Linked DNA regions of Microlunatus soli. The protein of the gene in region 1 interacts with the protein of each later gene in a pairwise test. Links are inferred from orthologs where the notes say so. Each region holds a gene or a part of one and is shown in the gene's direction. Other genes may lie near its edges.

What was found. Proteins that work in one complex are often made in the same cells at the same time.
Region 2: the proteins of leuS (region 1) and ligA interact in binary tests that used the Escherichia coli proteins (3 or more experiments, as listed by UniProt). The link is inferred for Microlunatus soli from one-to-one orthologs.

Annotation. Positions count from the first base shown.
Region 1 is NZ_LT629772.1:5,034,510-5,041,725, forward strand. The notes cover bases 2,796-5,924. They hold leuS (leucine--tRNA ligase), read left to right. Parts: upstream 2,796-3,163; coding sequence 3,164-5,686; downstream 5,687-5,924. Other genes in these bases: BLU38_RS23085 (HAD family hydrolase), read right to left, coding at 2,796-2,907. Also shown: BLU38_RS23070 (ABC transporter substrate-binding protein), read left to right, coding at 1-353; BLU38_RS23075 (carbohydrate ABC transporter permease), read left to right, coding at 412-1,284; BLU38_RS23080 (carbohydrate ABC transporter permease), read left to right, coding at 1,281-2,225; more of BLU38_RS23085, read right to left, coding at 2,191-2,795; BLU38_RS23095 (hypothetical protein), read left to right, coding at 5,936-6,229; BLU38_RS23100 (nuclear transport factor 2 family protein), read left to right, coding at 6,351-6,710; BLU38_RS23105 (helix-turn-helix transcriptional regulator), read left to right, coding at 6,747-7,216.
Region 2 is NZ_LT629772.1:6,100,702-6,107,755, forward strand. Bases 1,318-4,284 are described here. They hold ligA (NAD-dependent DNA ligase LigA), read left to right. Parts: upstream 1,318-1,725; coding sequence 1,726-3,843; downstream 3,844-4,284. Other genes in these bases: BLU38_RS27925 (ATP-binding cassette domain-containing protein), read right to left, coding at 1,318-1,512; BLU38_RS31915 (hypothetical protein), read right to left, coding at 4,117-4,284. In the rest of the region: more of BLU38_RS27925, read right to left, coding at 1-1,317; more of BLU38_RS31915, read right to left, coding at 4,285-4,458; BLU38_RS27940 (KAP family NTPase), read right to left, coding at 4,952-7,015. UniProt on the Escherichia coli protein: DNA ligase that catalyzes the formation of phosphodiester linkages between 5'-phosphoryl and 3'-hydroxyl groups in double-stranded DNA using NAD as a coenzyme and as the energy source for the reaction.

The DNA of each region.
Region 1 (7,216 bases):
ACCAGGACGAGGCCTGGGAGCTGACCAAATTCTGGATGCGGAACGCGGGCAAGTACATGGTGAAGGGCGGCCGGCTGCCGAGCATGCCCGGCTCGACCAGCGAGGACGACGTCCTGAAGCAACTGCTCACCGACAAGGCCGACACGCTGTACGACGTCCCGTCCTGGAAGAACGCGCTGCTCGGGCCCGCGGTGAAGTATCCGGTGGACACGATCTTCACCGCCGGTACCGAGATCGACTTGTTGATCAAGGACCTGAACGACGAGACGCTGCTCGGTGATCGGACCGTCAAGTCCTGGGTGAGCCAGGCCGTGAAGCAGAGCGACGCGGCGATCAAGAAGGCGGGCGCCTGAGGTGGCGGTCGCGTTGGCGGGGGTGCGGACCCGAGGTCGGCCGCGCGGTCCCGGCGGGATGTCGACCCGCGCGGGCTGGTTGTTCATCCTGCCCAACCTGGTCGGATTTCTCGCCTTCACCCTGGTGCCGCTGATCAGTGGGGTCGGGATCTCCTTCACCAGTTGGAATGTCGTGTCCGGCCTGTCCGGTATCCAGTTCGTCGGCTTCGACAATTTCGTCGCGTTGATCAACAGCGGTGCCTTCTGGCGCGCGGTCGGTCGGACGATCGTGTACGCCGGCGTCGGCGTCCCGCTGACGATGGCCGGCGGGTTGGTGCTCGCGATGCTGCTCAACGGTCCGGTCTTCGGCAGGGCAGCACTGCGGGTGATCTTCTTCATCCCGCACATCGTCAGCTCGATCGCGCTCGGGTTCGTCTGGTTGATCCTGCTGCATCCGACCAGCGGCCTGGTCAATCTGGTGTTGCGGACCGTCGGCTTCGGGCATCCGCCGGCCTGGTTGGTGTCGCAGGACTGGAGCCTGATCTCCCTGGTGTTCATCACGTCCTGGGCCGGGATGGGCTTCCACGCGGTGATCTTCCTGTCCGCACTGCAGGCGATGCCGACCGAGCTGTACGAGGCCGCCGAGCTCGACGGCGCCGGCAGCTGGACCCGGTTCGTGACCATCACCTGGCGGGCGTTGATGCCGACGACGACATTCCTGTTCATCATGTCGTTGATTGGGCATTCGCAGGGATTCGGCCTGATCGCGTTCCTGACGCGGGGCGGTCCCGGCGAGTCATCGACGACGCTGTCGTACCTGATGTACAAGACCGGCTTCCAGAACTACCAGTTCGGGTCGGCGGCGGCGATGGGGATGATGAGCTTCGTCGGCGTGCTGTTGCTCAGCGCGGTGTTCTGGCGGTTCCAGCGCGGCAGGGGGCTGCACTCATGACCGCATCGACCGCACCCGAAGCAGTGTCGACGACGTCGGACGCAACCGCCGACCGGCGTCGCGTCTCGACCGGCGCGGTCGGGGAGAATCGGCCCCGGCTGTCGCTGCGCCGGCGCCGAGCGCGTCGCCGCTATCTGATCAAGTCGGTGGCGTTGTGGCTGTTGGCGGTGCTGTTCATCCTGCCGTTCGTCTGGATGCTCTCCTCGTCGTTGAAGCAGAACCTGGCGGTCTTCGCGATCCCGATGCAGTGGTTGCCGCATCCGGTGGAGTGGCTGAACTACGCCGAGGTGTGGCTCAACGGGTCGCCCTCGATGGCGGTCTTCTTCTCCAACTCGATCACCGTCTCGCTGCTCGGCGTGGTCGGCGACCTGACGACGTCGGCGATGGCCGGTTATGCCTTCGCCCGGCTCAGCTTCGCCGGTCGGGACAAGGTGTTCCTGCTCTACCTGGCAACGGCGATCGTGCCCAACCAGTTGCTGCTGGTGCCCCGGTTCATGTTCTTCCAGCAGGTCGGCCTGTACAACACCCTGTGGGCGCTGATCCTGCCCGGCATCTTCACCGTGTTCGGCACCTTCCTGATGCGGCAGACGTTCCTGTCGCTGCCGGCCGAATACGGTGAGGCGGCCCGGATCGACGGGGCAGGGGAGTGGCGGGTCTTCACCCGGGTCTACCTGCCTCAGGCCAAGGCGACGCTGGCCGCCCTGGGCATCATCAGCTTCGTCGGATCCTGGAACGACTACGAGAGCCCGTTGATCATGCTGTCGGACAAGGAACTGTTCACCGTGCCGCTCGGGCTGACCCGATTCGTCGATGCCGACGGTGGTCTGTCCGCCGGCTACGCGATGGCCGGCTCGGTGTCCTCGGTGATCCCGATCATGATCATCTTCCTGCTCTTCCAGCGGCACTTCATCGCGGCGCTGGCGAGCTCCGGTCTGAAGTGAGGTAGCGCGACATCTCGGCCAGCTCCCGTACATGATCATGGTCGCCGGCGGCGTCGCAGTCGTCGAACGGGTCGTAGTGCACGGCCAGGATGCCCGCATTGCGGGCGCCGACGACGTCGGCGGGCACGGTGTCGCCGACATGCACGGCCTGGTCCGGGGTGACGCCAAGAGCGGTGGTCGCGTGCAGGAAGAACCGCGGGTCGGGTTTGTTCAATCCGACCACAGCGCTGTCGAACACTTGGTCGACCTCGACCCCGGGACCGGGGCCCTGTTGACACATCCGAGCCGTCCGCAGCATGTCGGCGATCCGACCGTCGGCCTGCGAGACGATCGCCACCTTCACGCCGCCGGCGGTGAAGTCGGCCAGCGCGGCCTTCGACTGCGGGTCCGGGTCGTGCCACATGTTGCGGGTGGCGCAGGCGGCCCGGTAGGCGCGGCTGCACTCCGATCGGCGATCCTCCGGCACACCGGCATACTCGGGCAGGATCTCGTAGTAGTCGCGAGAGTCTCCGTGCGCCGGGTGCGCCGCATTGTGCGCGGCACAGTGGGCACGATAGAAGTCCTCGGACGTCCGGACGCCGCCGAAGTCGGCGATCACCGGCGCCAACTCACGGCGGTTCAGCAGCAGCAGAACGCCGCCGACATCGACCAACAACGCTGACTTCGACGAACTCGCTGACATCGGGACTCCTGGTCGCTGGACGGCAGGGCCCACCGTAGCCGTGGCCGAGGCCGTAGCTGCGGGCGGCGCCGTACCGAGCTGCGGTAGCATGAGTGCTATGTATCGTCAGGAGCTCCTTAGTTAGCCGCACGGACCCGGTCTGTGCGGCTGCCCCTCATGCCTTCGGGCCGAGGGGTCTTTTCATGTCTGGGAGTCCGACCTCGAAGGGTCGGCGGTTCATGGTCGAGGACGATGCAGTGATCGAGGAGTGAGAGCAGTGACGCAGGTCGCAGAGGGAGCCGGCGCCGCGAGTCCGGTTGCCGACGAGAGAGCGGTTGCCGACGAGCGAGCGCGGTACGACGCCGGTGCCGCCCAGGAACGCTGGCAGCAGTACTGGGACGAGCACCAGACGTTCAAGGCCCGCGATGACGGGTCGAAGGAACGCCGGTACGTCCTCGACATGTTCCCCTACCCGTCCGGTGACCTGCACATGGGGCACGCCGAGGCGTTCGCGATGGGTGACGTGGTCGCCCGCTACCAGCGGTTCCGCGGCTTCGACGTGATGCATCCGATCGGCTGGGACTCCTTCGGGCTGCCGGCCGAGAATGCCGCGATCAAGCGCAACTCGCACCCGGCGGAGTGGACCTATGCCAACATCGACACCCAGGCCAACTCGTTCCGGCGCTACGGGCTGAGCCTGGACTGGTCCCGAGAGCTGCACACCTCCGACCCGGAGTACTACAGGTGGACCCAGTGGCTGTTCCTGAAGTTCCGGGAGCAGGGTCTGGCCTATCGCAAGGCGAGCTACGTCAACTGGTGCCCCAAGGACCAGACGGTGCTGGCCAACGAACAGGTCGTCCAGGGGCTGTGCGAGCGCTGCGGCACCCAGGTCACCAAGCGCGAGCTGACCCAGTGGTTCTTCAAGGTCACCCAGTACGCCGACCGGCTGTTGGACGACATGGAGCAGCTGGAAGGCGGTTGGCCCGAGCGGGTGCTGACCATGCAGCGCAACTGGATCGGCCGGTCCTCCGGCGCCTATGTCGACTTCCGGATCGAGGGCCGGGAGGAGCCGGTGACGGTGTTCACCACCCGACCCGACACCCTGTACGGCGCCACCTTCTTCGTCGTCGCTCCCGACGGTGCGCTGGCCTCGCAGATCGTCACCGATGATCGACGGGACGAGTTCGAGGCGTACCTGGAGAAGACGAAGTCGGAGACCGAGATCGAGCGGCAGTCCACCGACCGGGAGAAGACCGGCGTCTTCCTGGGCGTGCACGCGATCAACCCGATCAACGGCGAACAGATCCCGGTCTACGCCGCCGACTACGTGCTGGCCGACTACGGCACCGGCGCGGTGATGGCGGTCCCGGCCCATGATCAACGCGACCTGGAGTTCGCCCGGAAGTTCGGCATCGACGTCCGCGTTGTGGTCGACACCGGCGAGCCGGATCCCAACGAGACCGGGATCGCGACCGCCGGCGACGGAAGTTACGTCAATTCTCCTGCCCTGGAAGGGATCACCGACAAGGCGACCGGGGTGGCCAAGATCATCTCGGCGCTGACCGAGCAGGGCGTCGGTCGGGAAGCGATCACCTACCGGCTGCGGGACTGGCTGCTGAGCCGACAGCGGTTCTGGGGTGCCCCGATCCCGATCATCCACTGCGAAAAGTGTGGGGAGGTGCCCGTGCCCGAAGATCAGCTGCCGGTCGAGTTGCCGTATCTGACGGGCACGGACCTCAACCCCAAGGGAACCTCGCCGCTGGCCGCGGCGACCGACTGGGTGAATGTCGACTGCCCGCAATGCGGGGGACCGGGGACCCGGGACACCGACACGATGGACACCTTCGTCGACTCGTCCTGGTACTTCTTCCGCTACTGCTCGCCGACCGATGATCACCAGGCGTTCGACCCCGAGGCCGTTGCCCGGTGGATGCCGGTCGCGCAGTACGTCGGCGGCGTCGAGCACGCGATCCTGCACCTGCTGTACATGCGCTTCTTCACCAAGGTGCTGTACGACATGGGGCTGATCACCTTCACCGAACCGATGAAGCGGCTGCTGAATCAGGGCCAGGTGATCAACAAGGGCAAGTCGATGAGCAAGTCGCTGGGCAACGGGGTCGACCTGGGTGCGCAGATCGACGAATTCGGTGTCGACGCCGTCCGGCTGACCGTCGTCTTCGCCAGCCCGCCGGAGGAGGACGTCGACTGGGCCGACGTGTCACCTGGTGGTTCGCTGCGCTTCCTGCAGCGCGCGTACCGGCTGGCCGCCGACGTGACCAGCGATCCGGGCGTCGACTTCGCGGCCGGTGACGCCGGCCTGCGGTCGACCGCGCACAAGCTGTTCGCCGACATCACCGACTGTATCGAGGGCCAGCGGTTCAACGTCGCCATCGCCCGCATCATGGAGCTGGTGAACGCCACCCGCAAGGTGATCGACAACGGTTCCGGGGGCGACGATCCGGCCGTTCGTGAGTCGGCCGAGATGATCACCAAGGCGCTGAGCCTGTTCGCGCCGTACGTCACCGAGGAGATGTGGGAGCTGCTGGGACACCGGCCGTCGGTCGCGGACTCCGGCTGGCCGGAGGTCGACCAGAGCCTGCTGGTCACCGAGCAGGTCACCTGCGTGGTCCAGGTCAAGGGCAAGGTCCGGGCCCGGCTGGAGGTCTCCCCGACGATCAGCGAGGACGACCTGCGCGAGCTGGCGCTGGCGGACGAGAACGTCCAACGCACTCTGGACGGCCGTGAGATCGCCAAGATCATCGTCCGGGCGCCCAAGCTGGTCAGCATCGTCCCCGCCTAGCCTGGCCGACCTGCTTCCCAACAGCCGCACCATTTGCGTACGTCCGCACCAGGTATACCCGGTGCGGAGGTACGGAACCGGTGCGGCTGTTGGCTTTGCGCGCACAAAAGCGGGTGCACGCGCACGGGGAGCGGCGTACAGTCGTGGGCTGCTGTGGAACGTCAGACCAACGACATCGGGGGAAGGAGGCGATCGGCCATGAAGTCCCCGATCTAGCCGACAGTCCTTGTCGGCGGAAGGAGCTTCATCATGGCTACTCGCCGTTTCTACCGCCGCCGGTTCCTCAACCGGCGGGGCTATCACGCGGGCGCATACGTGCTCGCCGACCTTCAGATCCTCAAGGACACCTCCGGCGAACGCACGGTCGACGCCGATCTGACGATCGCCGACTGCTCCCGTGTCACCTCGCTCGATCTGAGCGCCTACAACGTCGGTGACGCCCGCAATGCGCTGCACAAGGCGCGGCTGCTGCGCGCCATCGTGAACGATTTCACTGACGCCTTCGAGGAAACGCTCGCCGAGGTGTACCCCAAGCTGAAGTGATCATCGCCTGGCCGAAGCCACTGACAAGCGGGTCAGAAACACCGACATACCGCTGTCGTCCCGGGACGCCAGGATCGGTTCCGGGCCCGTACCGAGCGTGCCCGGAACCGAGGAGATGATCATGAGCAATCTGGATACCCTGGCCCGTTGGACCCGGCTGTGGAACGGCGATCTCGATCAGGCCGAGCAGATCTGCCGCCCGGACTTCAGCATCCACTTCGGTGGTCTGGGCATCGCTGACGAGGCGGACACGATCAGGACACCAGCGGGACTCCGTCGACTCATCGGCTCGTTCCGTGCGGACCGCCCCGGTTTGGGCTACGGCCACGTCCGACTGATCGACGGCGGTGATCATGGTGTCTCGATCTGGAACGCCGACCGGAACGATCTCCATGTCGGTGGGATCGATGTCTTCGACTTCGACGACGGGTTGATCAGCCACGTCTACTCTGTGACCGGGCAGCGTCCGATGTCCGGTTGATCCGGGCGGACCCAGAAGTCGAGGATCGGAGATGCGGTGAAACGTTCGGAACGGTTGTACGCCCTTGTCGATCATCTCCGCGCGCGGTCGCCGCGCCCGATCCCGGGCCGGACACTGGCGGACACGTTCGAGGTGACCGTCCGGACCATCGAACGGGACATCCTGGCCCTGCAGCAGTCGGGAGTCCCGATCTATGCCGAGCCGGGGCGCACCGGAGGCTATGTGATCGATCGGGAGTTCTCGCTGCCCCCACTGCAGTTCAGTGCGACCGAAGCCACGGCGATCATCGCCGGGCTCTCGCTGCTCGCCGGGTCACCCTTCGGCGGCGAGACACAGGCTGCGATCGACAAGATCATCTCGGCGCTGCCCGAACGCCGACACCGGAAGGCGACAGAGCTGTTGTCCCGCACCTATCTGATCGGGGCCGGGCGGGACCTCCTCACCCGGGATCGCGTCCTGCCGCGGGCGATCGTCGATGGCGCGGTGCTGTGGATCAGCTACAGCGA
Region 2 (7,054 bases), 1.1 Mb from region 1 along the record:
CGGATCCGGATCCAGCCGACCGGCCCAGACCGCCCCGGAGCCGAGCTCGACGTTGTCGCCGGCCGGCAACGGCAGCCGGAGGAATTCCTGGGTGATCGGGGAGACCCGGCGCTGCCAGGCGCGCCGCTGGTCCACGTCCAGTGACGCAAGATCAACACCGTCGACCAGCACCCGACCGCGGGTCGGCAGGTAGCCGGCCACCAGCAGCTTCACCAGGGTCGACTTGCCGGCCCCGTTGACCCCCACCAGAGCAACCGCATCACCGGCCGGAAGCTCCAGGCTCAGCCCGTCCAGGATCAGCCGATCGCTGCCCGGATAACCGAAGCTGACCTCGTCGAAGACGATGCCCGGCGGAGGAGATGTGGCCGGCTCGTCCGGCCGCCGACGGTCTCCGACGACCATCGCGGTCGAAGCTGGCGTCTCGATGCTGTCTGCCGTGTCGGCGTCGGCTGGCCGGATGATCGTGTCGGCCGAGGTCAGCTCGGCCGGCGTAGCGATCTTGGTGGTCCTGGCCGCTGCTGCGACCTTGGCCGCTCCTTCGGTCTGGTCCTGGGCGTACTGCTTGGTCGGAGCGAGTTGTTCCAGCCAGCCGTAGGTGGTCCCGGCTCGCTGCAGCTGGCCGATCATCCACAGATCGGTGTCGGCCATCGCCATGATCAACGGGATCGCGGTGGCGATGGTGGTCAGATCGATCCTGCCGGTGGCGGCCTGCCAGGCGGCGTAACAGATCACCGCCAGCGTGGCGATCACCTTCGCGACGCCGAGCACCACACTCAGCCCGGCGTCCCGCCACCGTCGCGCCCAGTAGGGCCGGTAGCCCTCCAACGCGTAGCCCATCATTCGGCGCCGCAGGTAGTCGGCGAGGCCGAAGATCCGGATCTCCTTCGCAGCTTTGCCCATCGCCTGCTCGAAGGCGTACGCGGCATGCTTTTGTCCTTCGGTCTGGCCGGACCAGACGTCCATCTGGGTGGTGATCACCCGGCGTAGATACTCCGCGTTGATCAAGATCAGGATCATGATCGGCAGCGGCGCCCACCAGGTGAGCACGATGCCCAGGGTGACCGCGGTGCCGATCAGCGCCGGGATCTGTCGGGTGGCGACCCCGGTGAGCAGCTGATAGCCCATCGAGATCTCCCACTCCCGGGACCGGACCTTCTGCACCAGCGCCGCGGTCGCCGGATCCTCCATCTCGGTCAGATCAGGGTCGTGCGACAGCGCCCAGCCGATCCGCAGCGTCACCTCCCGACGGATCGGGCCGTCGGCCAACTCGAAGCCGGTCTGGCCGAGCACCGAGGTCACGTTGCTGATCGCCAGCGCGAGCAACAGGACGATCAGGACGACGACGTACGGCCGGTCCAAGCCGTTGCGGATCACCCCCAGGGCGCCGCCGATCGCCCGGCCGGTGAGCACCGGGATGACGATCGCGGTCGCCGCTCCGAGCAAGGCCGCCGCCACCGCGATGACCGTCGACTTCCGGGCGACCCGTAGGCCGAACCGCAGGATCCCGAACATCCATCACCCCCACCACCATCCATCACCACCCTGTGACCGCTCGGGCAGCTTAGTGCGGGCCGCCGACAGTTCCGATCGGTTTTCGATCGCCCGACTATTCACCGTCTCGTTCAGCTCCGGAGACAGCCGGCCCGGGGCCACCGATCGACCCAAGATGTCGGTGCCACACGCTAGATTTCGGGTGTGAGTCAGACGCCCGATCAGACGCCCGAACTGTCCGAGGAAACCGCTCGTGCTGCCGCCGGTGCCGAACCGACGGCCGAGGCCAGGCAGCGGCATGCCGAGCTGAGCGAGGCGATCGATCAGGCCCGCTGGCGTTACTACGTGCTCGACCAACCGACGATGTCCGACGCCGAGTTCGACAAGACCCTGCGCGAGTTGGAGAGCCTGGAGGCGGAGTTCCCGGGACTGCGGACACCGGATTCGCCGACGCAGAAGGTCGGCCCGCCGCCGTCGTCGACCTTTGCGGCCGTGCAGCATCCGCAGCGACTGCTCAGCCTGGACAACGCGTTCAGCGCCGAGGAGCTCGACCGATGGGCGCAGCGCGCGATCCGTGAGCTCGGACAGCAACAGATCGAAAAGTCCGGCTTCCTCTGCGAGCTCAAGATCGACGGACTGGCGATCGACCTGGTTTACGAGGGCGGCAAGCTGGTCCGGGCGGCGACCCGCGGCGACGGCCGGGTGGGGGAGGACGTCACCGACAACGTCAAGACGATCAAGCCGATCCCGCAGTGGCTGACCGGCGATGATCTCCCCGCGCTGCTCGAGGTGCGCGGTGAGGTGTTCTTGTCGGTGGAGTCCTTCGAAAAGCTCAACGAGTCGCTGGTCGCCGACGGCAAGGCGCCGTTCGCCAATCCGCGCAACTCGGCGGCCGGCTCGCTGCGGCAGAAGGATCCGCGGATCACTGCCAGCCGCAACCTCGGGTTCATCGCGCACGGCATCGGGGCTGTCGAGGGGTTCGAGGCCGATCGGCTGTCCCAGGTCTACGACGGGCTGGCCCGTTGGGGATTGCCGGTCAGCAGTCATACCAAGCTGTGTACGACGCTGGACGAGGTCTGGGACTACATCGGCTACTTCGGCGAGCATCGACATTCGGTGGAGCACGAGCTGGACGGTGTGGTGATCAAGCTCGACCAGCGCACCGTGCAAGATCAACTCGGATCGACCTCACGGGCGCCGCGCTGGGCGATCGCCTACAAGTACCCGCCCGAAGAGGTCAACACCAAGCTGCTGGACATCAAGGTCAACGTCGGCCGCACCGGCCGGGTCACGCCGTACGGGGAGATGGAGCCGGTGGTCGTCGCCGGCTCGACGGTGGGTTTTGCGACGCTGCACAACGCCAGTGAGGTCAAACGCAAGGGCGTGTTGATCGGCGACACGATCGTGCTCCGCAAGGCCGGTGACGTGATCCCCGAGATCGTCGGGCCGGTGGTCGAGTTGCGGGACGGCAGCGAGACCGAGTTCGAGATGCCGACCCACTGCCCGGCCTGCGGGACCGAGCTGCGGCCGGAGCAGGAGGGCGACGCCGACATCCGCTGTCCGAACACCCGGTCCTGCCCGGCGCAGTTGCGGGAGCGGCTGTTCCACCTGGCGGGCCGGTCCGCGCTGGACATCGAGATGCTCGGTGGCCAGGCCGCCGGGGCGCTGCTGGACAACGAACTGTTGACCGACGAGGGCGACCTTTTCGATCTCGACGCCGACAAGCTGGTGCAGGCAGAGCTGTTCCGGACCAAGGCCGGCAACCTGACCGCGAATGCCCGCAAGCTGCTGGACAACCTGGACGAGGCGAAACAGCGGCCGCTGGACCGATTCCTGATCGCGCTGTCGATCCGGCACCTCGGCCCGGGGGTCGCTCCCGATCTCGCCGACGCCTTCGGCGACATCGACAAGATCGCCGCCGCCGACGTCGAGGCACTCACCGAGGTCGAGGGGGTCGGCCCGACCCTGGCCCAGGCCATCGTCGACTGGTTCGCCGTCGACTGGCATCGCGACATCGTCACGAAATGGAAGGCCGCCGGCGTCCAGATGGTCGCCGAGGAGCGTGAGCTCGGCGAGCAGACCTTGGCCGGGTTGACCTTCGTGGTCACCGGCACCATCTCCGGCTACACCCGGGACAGCGCCGCCGAAGCCATCACCAGCCGCGGCGGCAAGGTGTCGGGGTCGGTGTCGAAGAAGACGGCGTACGTGGTGGTCGGGGAGTCGCCCGGATCCAAGTACGACAAGGCCGTCTCGCTGAAGGTGCCGGTCCTGGACGCCGAAGGGTTCGAGGTGTTGCTGAACGCTGGACCGGACGCCGCCTCCGAGGTTGCCCGAATCGGCGAGGACGCCTGAGATTGCTGTCGACTGGCTGGTCGTCGACGGTGTGCCTCGTCAAACCTCTCCGAGCGCGGGGGCTGCCAGTCTGCTGCTACCTGCGCTGATTACTCGGTCGACGCTTCCGCCGAATGATCATGATCAGCGAGTCACCGGAGAACCCGGATCGTGTTGCGTATGGCGCCCGTTGAGCGGGCAGGAGAGCCGGGCGGGTGCTGCGGGCACACACGGCACCGCCTACGGGTGCCGGCCAGCTGCCGCCCGGTGGTGGAACGTCCTGCGGGCAGGCGGTCACTCAAGCTGGGAGCGAGCCTGGCCAGCGACGATCTCATCAGAGTCGCCGGCGAGCTTCTTGACGAGATCCAGGCGTTCTGGGTGCGAGGTGAGGATTTCCCATCGGACCTCGGCGGACCGGTCGTTTGCCAGTCGGGTGAGAGTGGTGGCGCTGAGCCGGCGGGTCGCGACTGTTGCGGCTCGCACCGGGGCTAAGGGGTCCTTGGCGAGTTTCTCCAGCTCGACCAGCGGAAGGTGCCCGTTCAGTGCCGCGGATCCTCGGACCATCGGGTGTGGATCGTGCGTCAACGCGATCAGGAGCTCGACGTCCGAACAGGTGTCGGCCAGGTGTTCGCGCACTTCGTGCGCAGGATCCTGCAGAAGTGACCAACGAGTTGGATCGTCGAGATCGTCGCGTGTCGCAGCTTGGGCCCGGGTGTCGGGTCTCGATGACTGTAAAGCGACCACGGCCGCGTCCGGATTTGGACTTTCGGCGACGGCAAAGCGGACGAGGAAGTTCGTCCTCGGCGAGGGTCTTGAGCAGGTCGATCGGTGTGGATGGGTTTCCCGCGACTGCTGTGCGGACCTTCGGGGCGGCGTCCGAGGCCATCTGGCGCAGGACTGGCACCGGGGTACTTGGATTGCTGGCCGTTGCTGCGCGATCGTTGATCGTGGGCACAACGGAAGTGTGGCAGTGAGCTGGGCTCCTAGTGTGCCGATCTGGGGATCGGCGCCGCGAAGTCACCCGATCCAGCATCCGTGATCATCGATCGATCGGGTAGAGCTCGCTGCCGCCTGGTCGGGGATCCCGTGCGTACATTTGACCATCGCCTCTGGCGGTCGACAGAGTTGATCAAGCTGGAGGCTGCTTCGCCCGGCCGGCCGCGTACTCCCGTCGGTTGGCCCAGCTTAAGTCGTGCTTGTCGACCTCGATCTTCGTTGATTGATACCAGGGATCGGGAGCGGGTGGAACCAGGGCGTTGAAGGTCTCTTGGTCGAAGTCACTCAGCTCGTATTGGCTCCCGACCCCGTAGAGGATCCGAATCGGGATCACCCGGGCCGCGACATCCGCGATTCCGAACGCGCCCGATGCGAGGCCAGCGGCGACCGCGGTAGCCAGCGGGGCGGCTTGGGCGGTGCTCAGCACGAAGTGGATGATCGTTCCCGGCTGGGTGTTCTCGGGAGCGGAGTCTTGAGCTTCGAGATGGACGACTATCTCCTTGGTGGCCTGAGCGCTCAACTCTGCGATGACTTGGTCGAGGCAGGCAGGACGGGGTCCTTCATCGAGGTCGGCACGGTAGATAACCTCGATCCTCGTCGCCAAGTCGGCGGTGGCGGTGAGAGCGTCGAGCAGTGCGTCAGCCGGCGCCATGTCGGTCAGATGCGTTACGACTTGGCTAGCCCAAGCGACTACCCGCTCGCGCGGGCTCATGAAGAAGCTCGGCTTGTCGTGCACGTCGTCGAGGACTGCGACCAGCAGCTTCACGAGCGCGAGGCGGAGCGCGTCGCCGGCGTCGTCCTTGGGTAGACTCTCTGCGAATCGCCGACTCTTGTCGACGACGAGGACGACGCGGTCCGGGTTCGCCTGGCTGAGTAGCGCTGTGAGCGCCGCTGGCTGTCCACGCCCGACCTCGTCTGTCGCCTTCGCCACCTCGAGGTCGGAGACATCGTGGGACGGGATCCCCATTGCGAAGTACCGGTCGAAGTACCGGGCGTCGCTGATGCGACGGTCTGAAGAGGCGTAACTCACGCCGCGAGAACGCAGCTTTGGGAACAGGTCAGTTAGTAGCGTTCGGGCGTCAGCCCGTGAGCGAGTTGGCACCGTCTCGAGCAGAGGTTCGATGTCGAACGGCTCGTATTCAATGCCGCTTGTGCTGTGTTTGAGTTTGTCAGTGTGCCCGGAAATCAGCTGATCGCGCCATCGCGGAAGTTGCTGGTACAGGGTCGGGAACGCTGTGCGAAGCAGAGTGAGGACGATGACGTCCTCATCATCGATTTCCTCTGGCTGGACTAGGGGTATGTGGTGTCGCAGCTGCGCGAGATAGCGGTCGATGGCACGGGGAGTACCGAGCACAGACCGGTACACCTCGACGAGATGCCCAAGTCGCTCGCCGTTCGGTTGCGGTCGTCCCGCGTCGGCAAGCGTCGCGGAAAGACCTGCGTCGAGCCGGGCCAGCAGCTGTGTGGACAGCAACGGGGGCACCACGAGCGGGTACTGGACGATCTTTTCCATGAAGCGGGCCGCGGCACCGTCGTCCTCGCCGACAAGGTTCGCCTCGGAGAGAGCCTGGAACAATGTTCCCTCGTCGTAGGCGAGCAGGTAGTGCACCCCAGGGAACCGACCAAGAAGCCGGACGACTTTGAGAAGCGCGAGCAGCTCCTCGGTCTGCAATCGATCGATGTCGTCGGCGATCATCAGGACCGGCGTGCCCAGCTTTTTCAACTCGTCTGCGGCTGTGTTGAACGCCTTGTCCCACGGAGTCTGCTTCTTCAGTGCTGCTCCAAGGGAGCTCGCCGCTGATGCTGCTGCGCCGCCGACCCACGGGATGGCGTTCGCCGCTGGCGCCGCGACCTGCACGAGCGTGCCGAGTGCATTACGAATCTGCTTGGACCGGCCCGGGAGCGATTCGCTCAACGATGCGTAGAAGTCGCTGAGCAGCCCGGTAACGTCGCCGGTCGCCCATGGTGTGAACCGGGCGACCTGCCAACGTGGGCAAGTTGCGTCGAGTTCCTCGGAGATCATGCCCAGCATTGAGCTCTTCCCGCTACCCCAGGGGCCGGTGAGCCCGAAGACGATCGAGTCCTCCCAAGAGTGGCTGTTCGCAATCAAACTGGCGGCGTGGACGGCGTAGTCAGTACGACCGAGCTCGTCCTCGCTCTTGGCCGTGATCGGCGCGTCAGTCCAGGGCATGGGCATGTTGCAAGTTTCGACTCAAAAGCTCGGCCATGGTCGGTG